Regions from separate parts of the Pleionea sp. WD8-19 genome, predicted to be linked through region 1. Evidence: predicted binding sites of a transcription regulator. Region 1 holds the regulator's gene; the other holds the start of a gene.
What was found. Region 1 encodes sigma-54, which starts transcription at its own class of promoters, with help from an activator protein. Its sites were predicted from a motif close to TGGCACNNNNNTTGCTNT; they were not measured.
Positions count from the first base shown of each region.

Region 2: ACTUJY_RS13075 (pilin) is a predicted target of sigma-54. The motif match lies at 2,488-2,505, and genes of this name have one in related genera.

Region 1 covers NZ_JBUZOU010000012.1:16,373-21,616, forward strand. Annotated here, with positions in the region: gene lptC (LPS export ABC transporter periplasmic protein LptC) at 1-47, shown strand, start outside; gene ACTUJY_RS14100 (LptA/OstA family protein) at 85-783, shown strand; gene lptB (LPS export ABC transporter ATP-binding protein) at 780-1,505, shown strand; gene ACTUJY_RS14110 (RNA polymerase factor sigma-54) at 1,801-3,285, shown strand; gene hpf (ribosome hibernation promoting factor) at 3,430-3,717, shown strand; gene ptsN (PTS IIA-like nitrogen regulatory protein PtsN) at 3,723-4,196, shown strand; gene rapZ (RNase adapter RapZ) at 4,208-5,068, shown strand; gene ACTUJY_RS14130 (PTS sugar transporter subunit IIA) at 5,061-5,244, shown strand, end outside.
Region 2 covers NZ_JBUZOU010000010.1:75,829-81,072, forward strand. Annotated here, with positions in the region: gene pilB (type IV-A pilus assembly ATPase PilB) at 1-1,654, opposite strand, end outside; gene ACTUJY_RS13075 (pilin) at 1,930-2,421, opposite strand; gene ACTUJY_RS13080 (hypothetical protein) at 2,617-3,420, shown strand; gene nadC (carboxylating nicotinate-nucleotide diphosphorylase) at 3,476-4,339, opposite strand; gene ACTUJY_RS13090 (DUF1631 domain-containing protein) at 4,774-5,244, shown strand, end outside.

The sequences.
Region 1 (5,244 bases):
AGGAATACCAGATTTTACGTCAGGTCAGTGGAACTAAAACGCAATGAGCACCAAGTAAAAATGAGTACCTTAATGAATCGTAAAATGCGATCAGTACTAGTTACGCTTCTGTTTTCACCGTTATGCTTTGCTCAACCCTCTGCGCCATCGCAATCTCTTTGCGCAGTAGAACAACTGAATGCAGCAAGCTCAAAAGGCAATCGAAAACTGGGCATTATTGAGTATCGAGGTGATGTTCGTCTGTGCAACCCGGAACTCTTATTGCGCGCAGACTATCTCGCTGTTCAGCAATCTGAAACAGTCAGCGTTTATCAAGCCGAAGGCAAACCATTAAGCATTTTGCAGCTCAGCCCACAATTTGAGTTTCGTGCCCTTGCCTATCACACCAAGTTTTTAGCTTCGCGAAACCAACTGTCTTTACACACTAAGGTCCAATTGAAACTGTCCAAAGCCGATGGTAGCCACCTGTCGATCAACGCCCAACAATTGGTATACGACTACCAGAGCAAAACACAGTTAACCCCGGAAAACTTTGTTGCAACGGGCAATCCTGTCCTGTTTATTTTTACCGATCGAGATAACAATCAGGTCGAAGCGCGTGCGAACAAAGTGAATTACTCCTACCAATCGGGTATCTCCGTTTTGGAAGGCGATATTGAGTTTAAGCAACAAGGCGATGTGATACGAGCAGCCAAACTGATTTTTAATACCCAGAAAAATGAGTGGGAAGTGCCGGCCATCGAAAATCAACGCATCAATGTGATAAAAGACCAGAATCCATGAGTGCTTTAATTGCCCAAAACCTGGCCAAAGCCTACAAAGGCCGCAAAGTGGTTAAAAGTGTTTCGCTGCAGGTTAACCCCGGTCAAATTGTCGGCTTGTTGGGTCCTAATGGTGCCGGTAAAACCACCTCCTTTTACATGATCGTTGGCTTGGTCCCTCAAGACAGTGGGCAAGTACTGATAGGTGAAAAAGACATCTCCGAAAAGGCCATGCACCAACGGGCACAAATGGGTATCGGTTACCTACCACAAGAAGCCTCTATTTTTCGTAAGTTGTCGGTTGCCGATAATATTTTGGCGGTACTGGAATTGAGAAAAGATCTCGACGAGTCGCAACAGCAACAGCAACTGGAAAAACTGCTCGGCGAGTTTCAAATTGAACACATTCGAAACAATCTCGGCATGAGCTTGTCGGGAGGTGAACGCCGACGCGTGGAGATTGCTCGAGCACTTGCCAATGACCCACAATTTATTTTGCTCGATGAACCCTTTGCCGGTGTCGATCCCATCTCCGTTAACGAGATCAAACAGATCATTCAACAGCTGAAACAACGAGGGCTCGGCGTGTTGATCACCGATCATAATGTGCGGGAAACCTTGTCGGTATGCGAACACGCCTACATAGTCAACGCTGGTGAACTGATCGCAGAAGGGAGTGCCGAAACGGTACTGAACAACCGTGTGGTTAAAGAAGTCTACCTGGGTGAAGAATTTAATCTATAAAAAGTTGATGTTGTGATGAGCATTTTTATTCCAAATTTAACGACTTCACTCGAAAGCTATATAAACAAATTTCTACTAGGCGCAAGCCATTGAAAACGCTAAAATAACCCCAATTGAGTTTACAAGGTTCGCTAGCTTTTCTAGAAAAACGCTTCCCGAAACCCAGTAACTTGCTATTATTAAATGGTGGGTACCACAATTCAGTCCACGGCTTTTCAAAAACTAACTCTCCTGCTTCAGGTAAATAGATGAAAGGCAACGATAAGATTCAACCTAACGGCTATAACCAAATTAAATGAAGCCATCGTTACAATTAAAAATTGGTCAGAGTCTGACCATGACGCCTCAACTGCAACAAGCCATTCGACTGTTGCAGCTCTCCAGTCTTGATTTGCAAAATGAAATTCAAGAAGCGTTGGAGTCTAATCCGATGCTGGATGGCGCCGATGATATTAGCAATGACGAGCTGATCGACGGTAAAGACTCAAAAACCAACGGCAAGCAAGAGCCCAAAACCGAAGACAGTGAACTGGATACGTCTGACGCGTTACAGAATGACTCGATTGAGAAAGATCTGGTCGTCGACACGCAATGGGAAGACTGGCAATACACTCCACCAACCTCTCTGTCTCGCTCCGACGATGAAAAAGAGTTTGAATTTCAAGGTGAAACCACTGAGTCGTTGCAAGATCATTTGCAATGGCAATTAACCTTAACACCCCTTTCCGAAAAAGATAAAGCTATCGCTACGGTCATTATTGATGCAATCGACGACGAAGGATACTTGCGAACGCCACTCGACGATCTGTTGCAACTGATTAACCAGGATGAACTGGAAAATTTTGAAGAACAAGTAGAACTCGATGAACTGGAAGCGGTGTTGCGGTTGATTCAATCCTTTGATCCGATTGGTATTGCAGCGCGTGATCTAAAAGAATGCTTACAAATTCAATTGAGACAATTTAACGAGCACACGCCGTTTTGGCTGGAAGCCAAAGAGTTAATCGAACAACACTTTGACGCCCTCGCCTCGAAAAACTACAAACAAATTTTACGATTAACCAAATGGCCAGAAGATTTCTTAAAAGAAGTCATGGCTTTTGTCCAACGACTCAACCCTCGTCCTGGTAGCGCCATAACCAGTGGTCAACCCGAATACGTTGTCCCGGATGTTTTCGTTAGCAAACAAAACGGTCGCTGGAAGGTCGAGCTGAACCCCGATTGCGCTCCCAAATTGCGCATTAACAGTAACTATGCCTCATTAATTCGGCGTGCCGACTCAAGCGCCGACAACACCTTTTTGAAAAACAACCTGCAAGAAGCCAAATGGTTTATTAAAAGCCTGCAAAGTCGCAACGATACTTTGCTCAAAGTGGCCAGCAGCATTGTTGAAAAGCAGATTGGCTTTTTTGAGTACGGCGAAGAAGCCATGAAGCCATTAATTCTGTCCGATATAGCACAAGAAGTGGACATGCACGAGTCGACGGTTTCACGTGTGACGACGCAAAAGTACATGCACACACCACGCGGTGTGTTTGAATTAAAATATTTTTTCTCCAGCCACGTCAGTACCGTAACGGGTGGCGAGTGCTCGTCGACTGCAATACGAGCCTTGATAAAGAAACTGATAGCGGCAGAAAACAGTGCCAAACCACTCAGTGATAATAAAATTGCTGCTTTATTGAAAGATCAGGGGATTAACGTTGCGCGCCGAACCATCGCCAAATACCGCGAAGCCATGAATATTCCCCCTTCCAATGAACGTAAATCGCTTATTTAAGTCAAAAAGAATGACGTAAATACGCGTTTAAACAAACGATGAGAACCTACGGAAGCAAACCTTTTCATTTTAAGTTTGTTTCTTTGTGTCAAAGCTGAAGCATTACTTCAGTATGTGTTACCTACAAACAGAAGGAAGTCGACTATGCAAATTAACTTAACTGGCCACCACGTCGATATCACCGAGTCATTGCGTAATTTTGTGCATGAAAAATTCGAAAAGCTGGAACGTCACTTCGATCATATTAATAACGTGCACGTTGTGTTGAGTGTGGAAAAACTCCGACAAATTGCTGAAGCAAAATTAAATGTTAACGGCGGAGAGTTATTTGCCAACTCCGAAGATGAAGACATGTACGCAGCTATCGACTCCTTGATCGACAAGTTGGATCGCCAGGTGATTAAGCACAAGGAAAAACTCATTCGTCATTAATTGTTATGGATTTTATCAGTTGTCTTAAGCCCGAGCGCACCCTGGTAGGTGCCTCGGCCTCTAGTAAAAAAAGAGCATTCGAAATACTCAGTCAGTTACTTTCCAATTCTTGCGACACGCTATCCGAGCAAGATGTGTTGGACAGCCTGTTTGCACGTGAACGTTTAGGCTGCACGGCCTTAGGTCAGGGAATTGCAATTCCTCACGGTCGTTGTAATCATTGTGATCAAATCATTTGCGCGGTGATCATGTTGGACAAAGGTGTAGATTATGAAGCGCCAGACAAACAACCCGTGGATATTATGTTCGCCTTGCTCGTACCGGAAAAAGCTCATGACGATCACATTGAGTGTCTGGCAAATATCGCTAAATTATTAAAACAGGAAGGCTTCTGCCGTCAATTAAGAAACGCATATAATAACCAAGCACTCTATGATATAGTCGAAACTGCGGTACAAAAACAAACCAATAATCATTAGTTAAATTAAATATGAAGCGCGTCATACTCAGTGGTCGCTCCGGCTCAGGAAAAACAGTAGCGCTCAGGGCTCTGGAAGATCAGGGATTCTATTGTGTCGACAATATTCCATTGTCGCTGATACCGCAATTGGTCGATACCTTCGAGATAAAACATCAAGATCTGGCTTTAGGTGTTGATGCGCGCAGCTTTCCATCCGACCTTCATAAGTTTTCTGAAATTCTCGACAGCATCAGCCAAAAAGGCGAACATTTTCAGGTATTTTATATTGATGCTGATGATGCCACGCTGCTGAAGCGATTCAGCGAAACTCGGCGGCGTCACCCATTAACGCAAAGTGGCTATTCTTTAAAAGAGGCGATCGCCAAAGAACGCGAGTTACTCGAGCCCATTGCTCTAGCTGCCGATCTTCTGGTTGACACTACGTCGATGACGCCGTACGCGTTGCGCGATTATATTAAAGAAAGGGTGTTGGTTCCGCACGAATCGAACATGGATATTTTGTTCCAATCGTTTGGCTTTAAAAATGGAATTCCAACGGACGCTGACTATGTTTTTGATGTTCGTTGCTTGCCTAATCCTTACTGGGATCCCAAGTTACGAGAATACAACGGCACACAAAAGCCCATCATCAACTTTCTAGAAACTCAGCCGCAAGTCATGGAGTTTTTCTGGCAATTGAAGGTATTTTTACACACTTGGCTGCCCCGCTTTGAGCAAGACAATCGAAGCTATATGACCATAGCGATTGGTTGCACTGGTGGACACCATCGAAGTGTTTATATGGCCGAAAAGCTGGCGGCGTATTTTCGTGAAGAGCGCCCCAACGTTAAAGTCGTGCACCGCGATCTGCCAAAGGAACCTCATGAGTAGCGTCAGTGTTTTAATTCTGTCACGATCCATGGCTGGCAAAGAAATGCTGAGTGTCGTGAAAAAGCGACTCGACTCGTTACCACTCGACTGTCATAGCTTAACCTTTAACCCCGAAGCCAGTGTTACCATTGTATATCCGCATATTGCCCATCGAATACAAAGTATTGATAATGGCG
Region 2 (5,244 bases), on a different contig from region 1:
TGATTTTAAGCAGGCCTGACTGACGCAGATCATTTACGCCTTCTTTTTGTGCCTGGTCGGCGATATCTATAGCATTTCCACCTTCCATTATGATTCTCCCCATTTCTTCCGAAACGGGCATTACTTGGTAAATACCTACTCGTCCTTTATACCCATTTGTGCAATTATCACAACCAACTGGTTCAAATATTTCGAATGTGCCAACTTGCTCCTCCAAAAAGCCAAACTCGACTTGCGCTTCTTTTGGCACATCAATGGTTTGTTTGCAATTATTACACAGTCGTCTAGCAAGTCGCTGTGCAATTACTAAGTTTACACTGGTAGCAATATTAAAGGGTTGAACACCCATATTAACGAGCCGTGTCAGTGTTTCTGGAGCACTATTCGTGTGAAGTGTTGATAAAACCATATGACCTGTTTGAGCCGCTTTTATTGCAATTTCGGCGGTTTCCAAGTCTCGTATTTCACCAACAAGAATGACATCGGGATCTTGTCGTAAGAATGCTCTGAGTGCAGAAGCGAATGTTAATCCTGCTTTGGGATTAACATTTACTTGGTTTACACCGCTTAGGTTAATTTCTACAGGATCTTCCGCTGTGGAAATATTTCGTTCCGGAGCATTGAGCATATTTACACCTGTATACAAAGATACGGTCTTACCCGACCCTGTTGGTCCGGTCACGAGAACCATTCCTTGAGGTTTAAATAGTGCATCTTCATAAAGCTTTCTCTGATCATCTTCGTAACCAAGAACTTCAATACCTAACATGGCACTTGAAGGATCCAGTATACGCATGACTATTTTTTCGCCAAAAAGAGTAGGAAGAGTACTGACACGAAAGTCTATGGCTTTGTTTTTGGATAACTTAAGCTTTATCCGACCATCTTGCGGTACACGTCTTTCAGATATATCCAAGCGAGACATTACTTTTAATCGAGCGGCAATACGACTGGATAAATTGACCGGTGGACTTGAAACCTCGTGCAATATTCCATCAATGCGAAAACGGACTCTAAAGTTCTTTTCGTAAGGCTCAAAATGTAAGTCAGAAGCCCCTTTTTTTATCGCGTCTAGCAATATTTTATTTACAAAACGAACTATAGGAGCATCATCTGAACCCGAAGCATCATCTTCTTTGGCTTCTACTTCGCCTCCTTCAACGTCTAGGTTATCCAAATCTGCATCATCAAATTCAGCAAGGCTTTGGCTTTCTTGTTCTTCAAGTACTTTGTCTATAACTTTTGAGAGCTTATCATCCTCTACGAGTACTGCTTCAACTGTAAGTTTGCTATGAAACTGAAACTCATCGAGAGCAACTAAGTTTGTTGGATCTGAAACGGCCACAAACAGTCGTTTTCCTCTCTTATAAAGAGGCATTGCATGATGTTTAGTAATAAGTTTTTCTTCTACAACGCCTTTGGGAAGTAGTTCATAATCAATAGCGTCCAGATCAAACAAAGGGACACCAAACTCGAATGAGGCGATATTTGCTAAAGTTAAAGGTTCTACAAAACCCTGGTCAACAATGAACTTGACCACAGGAGTATTACTTTTAACTGCATTTGACGTGGCTTCTTCTGCATCACTTTCGGTCAGTAAGCCTTCGCTTACTAATCTACGTGTTAAACCACTTACGATATTGCTAGATTGCATCGATGGACGGCCATTCCAGACTAAAAAATCAATAATTTCCGTAATTTATAGCATTAATTTAAGAAAAGTTCCTTAAATTAAAACAGAAAAGTGACAAAACGTTTTATTTGATAATAGTGAATTGGGGTAAGATTGTACTTTACTGGGACTTTCAGTAAATTGAATGACTAGAAAGGTATTCAAACTTTAGAAATTCTATTGATAATTGTGGTGGTTCTTAAAAACGAAAACCCCAATTGGGGCTTTCGTTTTTAAGAGAAGTAAAGGCCTGTTTACTAACGACACTCAGCAGGTAAATATTTAGCAATAATAGTTGTAGCTGCAGCCAAACGAGGAGCGACTGCTACAGGGTTACAAGCCCATTGAATGCTACCAGTAGAGTTGGCGTTCGAAATCGCAGCTCCGTTGATTGAAGGCACATAAGCTAGAACATCTGTACCTGCTCCGAGCTGTGGTATTCCACCCATAGTTACCGTAATTTCGCCTGTACCAGCGTTAACTGCGATTGCCGTAATTTTATCGGTAATTAAGTTGGCTTGATCAGCTGCAATTTCAGCTGCATAACGACCAACTCCAGCCATACCACTATTAGCAAGCATTTCAGAAACACCAACTTTAATAGCACTGGCGGCGATTGCGCCTTCTGATACTTTTGCACGAACGGTATAGTCTTGGTATGCAGGAAGTGCTACCGCAGCCAAAATACCAATAATGGCAACAACGATCATTAATTCAATTAATGTAAAGCCTTTTTGAGTTTGTCTCATGGTTCGCTCCTGTTTAAGCTAAAAGTTTAATGGTTAGTTATAACCAATTTCATTTCAGGTTCTATGTAAGCATTAAGGGTGCCAACTTTTTAACATACTGATTTTAAAAGAAAGAGTGTGATATATTTACATTAATAATTTGAAACAAGTAAAGTGATGTGACAGAAATTGTCAATTAAAAGGACAAATAATGACATGAGCGCAATATTTGAGCTTTTTTCCTTAAAGTTAAAGGCCAGTGGAATACACTTATTTTTGACAGCTGTTATGTTGAGCCTAGTGGTTGGGAGTATGGTTTACTTGATGTATCCACCTCCATACTTTCAATTGGAAGGAGGTAGTCATGTACTCACTATTTTATTGATCGTAGACCTTATTATTGGCCCATTTTTAACGTTTATTGTATACAAACCCCAAAAAAAGAGTCTTAAAAAAGACTTGATAATAATAGTTAGCTTACAAATGTTATTTTTGGCGTATGGAATAAATATAGTGGTAAATTCCCGTCCAGTTTTTCAGGTATTTTCTAAGGACCGTTTTGTTATTGTTTCGGCTTCAGAAGTAGAGGTTGACAAAATTCAATTTGACTCTCTCAAGTCGCTCAGTTTTATAGGGCCCAGGAGTATTGCGGTATATTTAACTGATCCGGTAGAAAAAAGTAAAATGGTTGAAAAAGTGATGCAAGGAGGTAAGGATGTAGAGTTTCACTCAGAATACTACGAACCGATTAATGACAGCTTTAGAGAAATGATCAAAGAAAACAGTTTTTCAATAGAAGCATTAAGCTTAAATGCTCAAGAGCACGAAAACTTGAATCACATAATTAGAAAAAGCTCTGTAGCGGAGTTGGATGTAGGGCTCCTTCCTGTTCTGGGTAAGAAAAAAATCATGTCGGCGGTTATTGATAAAAGTTCGTCAGAAATTATTGGTTTTTTGGATATTGATCCTTGGGAGCGACAACTTAAAATGTTAAAAGAGTCAAGCAAAGGCAATCTTTAAGCTCTGCTCTTTATTGTAAGATTAATGGTAAGGTTTGTGATGATAGATGAGTAATCTAAACCATCTCTACACGAAGACTCAAGTCTACTGCACGCACATGTTTCGTCAAAGCGCCAACTGAAATAAAGTCGACGCCGGTCTCAGCGATAGAGCGTAGTGAGGTTAACGTCACATCACCAGAAGCTTCAAGTTGAGCGCTGTTTGGATGACTCTTATTAATCTTAACCGCTTGCTTCATCTGTTCGATTGAAAAGTTATCCAGCATTATTACATCTGCATTCGCAGCAAGAGCTTGTTGAAGCTCCTCAAAGTTTTCGACTTCAACCTCTAGCTTAATATCAGGGTGATTTTCTCGTGCTAACGCTATTGCCTTCTTAATTCCGCCAGCGGTGGCAATATGATTTTCTTTAATCAGAAAGGCGTCAAAGAGTCCGATTCGATGGTTCTCTCCACCTCCCACTTTCACGGCATATTTTTGTGCCAACCGTAATCCTGGTATGGTTTTTCGGGTGTCCAAAAGTTTGCAATGAGTCCCAAAAAGCTTTTCAACATATTGAGAGGTGATGGTAGCGGTACCGGAAAGTGTTTGTAAAAAATTCATCGCAGTACGTTCACCGGTGAGGATAGCTCGAGCATTTCCTTTGATTTCCAGTAGGCTCTGATTGGCGTCGACTTTATCGCCTTCTTTTATATGCCAGTTTAGTTTTAATTCCGGATCTAAATAACGGAACACTTCTTCCATCCAAGGGATGCCGCAAATGGTCGCTTTTTCGCGACTGATGAGTCGAGCAGACGCTTGAGTTTTTTCGGGAACTAACTCGGCAGAAAGATCACGACCGGGCCAACCGCCCAAGTCTTCGGCTAATGACGTTTTAACAGTGGCTTGTATGTATTGAATAAGTTCTTGATTTAATTGCATTTGCGACGTGTTACTGTGGCGGTGAGTAAATTAAGCGGCTATTTTAGGTTGCTTGGGCATAAGGATCCATATTTTAGCAAATTAATTCAGCTAATCTTTGAGGATTGGTAAATGCGATGAAAAAGTCGACTGAAAAATTTTGTCACTTCGGAGCGAAAACTCACAATAATTGTCATATTCATTGTAAAATCGTGAATCTCATCACAGCGTATATTTTAGAGCTGAATTAAGGTTAACGCGAACCTCTCCAATAGCGTTCACCCACGGCTAGGAAGATCGGTAAATCTTCAATTGAGATGTAGGGCTGCGGTGTGAAGGACCTTCTCATGATTTTCTCAAGGAACTTTGCCACAACCAAGTGGTAAAGCTTACGTCTATATCAGGGCGATGGTGAAATCTTTTGAATGAATTTGACTGAGTAAAGGTTATCCAACGTGAGTAAAAAGCCACAAATAGTTCGATTTAACACAGTGGAAAGCTCGGCAAGCCAAGCCAAGGTGCCCAACTTGTTGAAGGATATTGAACGATTGGCAGAAAAGGAGTTACTGCGTTGTTTAAATCTTATGCTGGACTCGGCTGACGATAAATTGTTCGATATGGCGGATAAGTCCAATGAAGTGACGTTTTTCAATGCCATGCGCCAAGTTCGAATCAAGCGACAAGGACTGGTTAACACCTTCAAACAAGAATTCGGAAATCGCTTTACTTTGAGCCTTATTGGTAATGAGCGGGCAGAGCACGACAATGTCGAAGCTTTTTCCATGGATAGCTTTTCATTAGTTAAAGAGGACGATCTCGAAGAAGATTTGGCTCTCGATGCTATGGTGAACAAAGCTCGTACGCAATGCGCGACGCCATTGAGTCATATCGTTACGCGACTTGATACTCTTTGTACCACCGTCAGT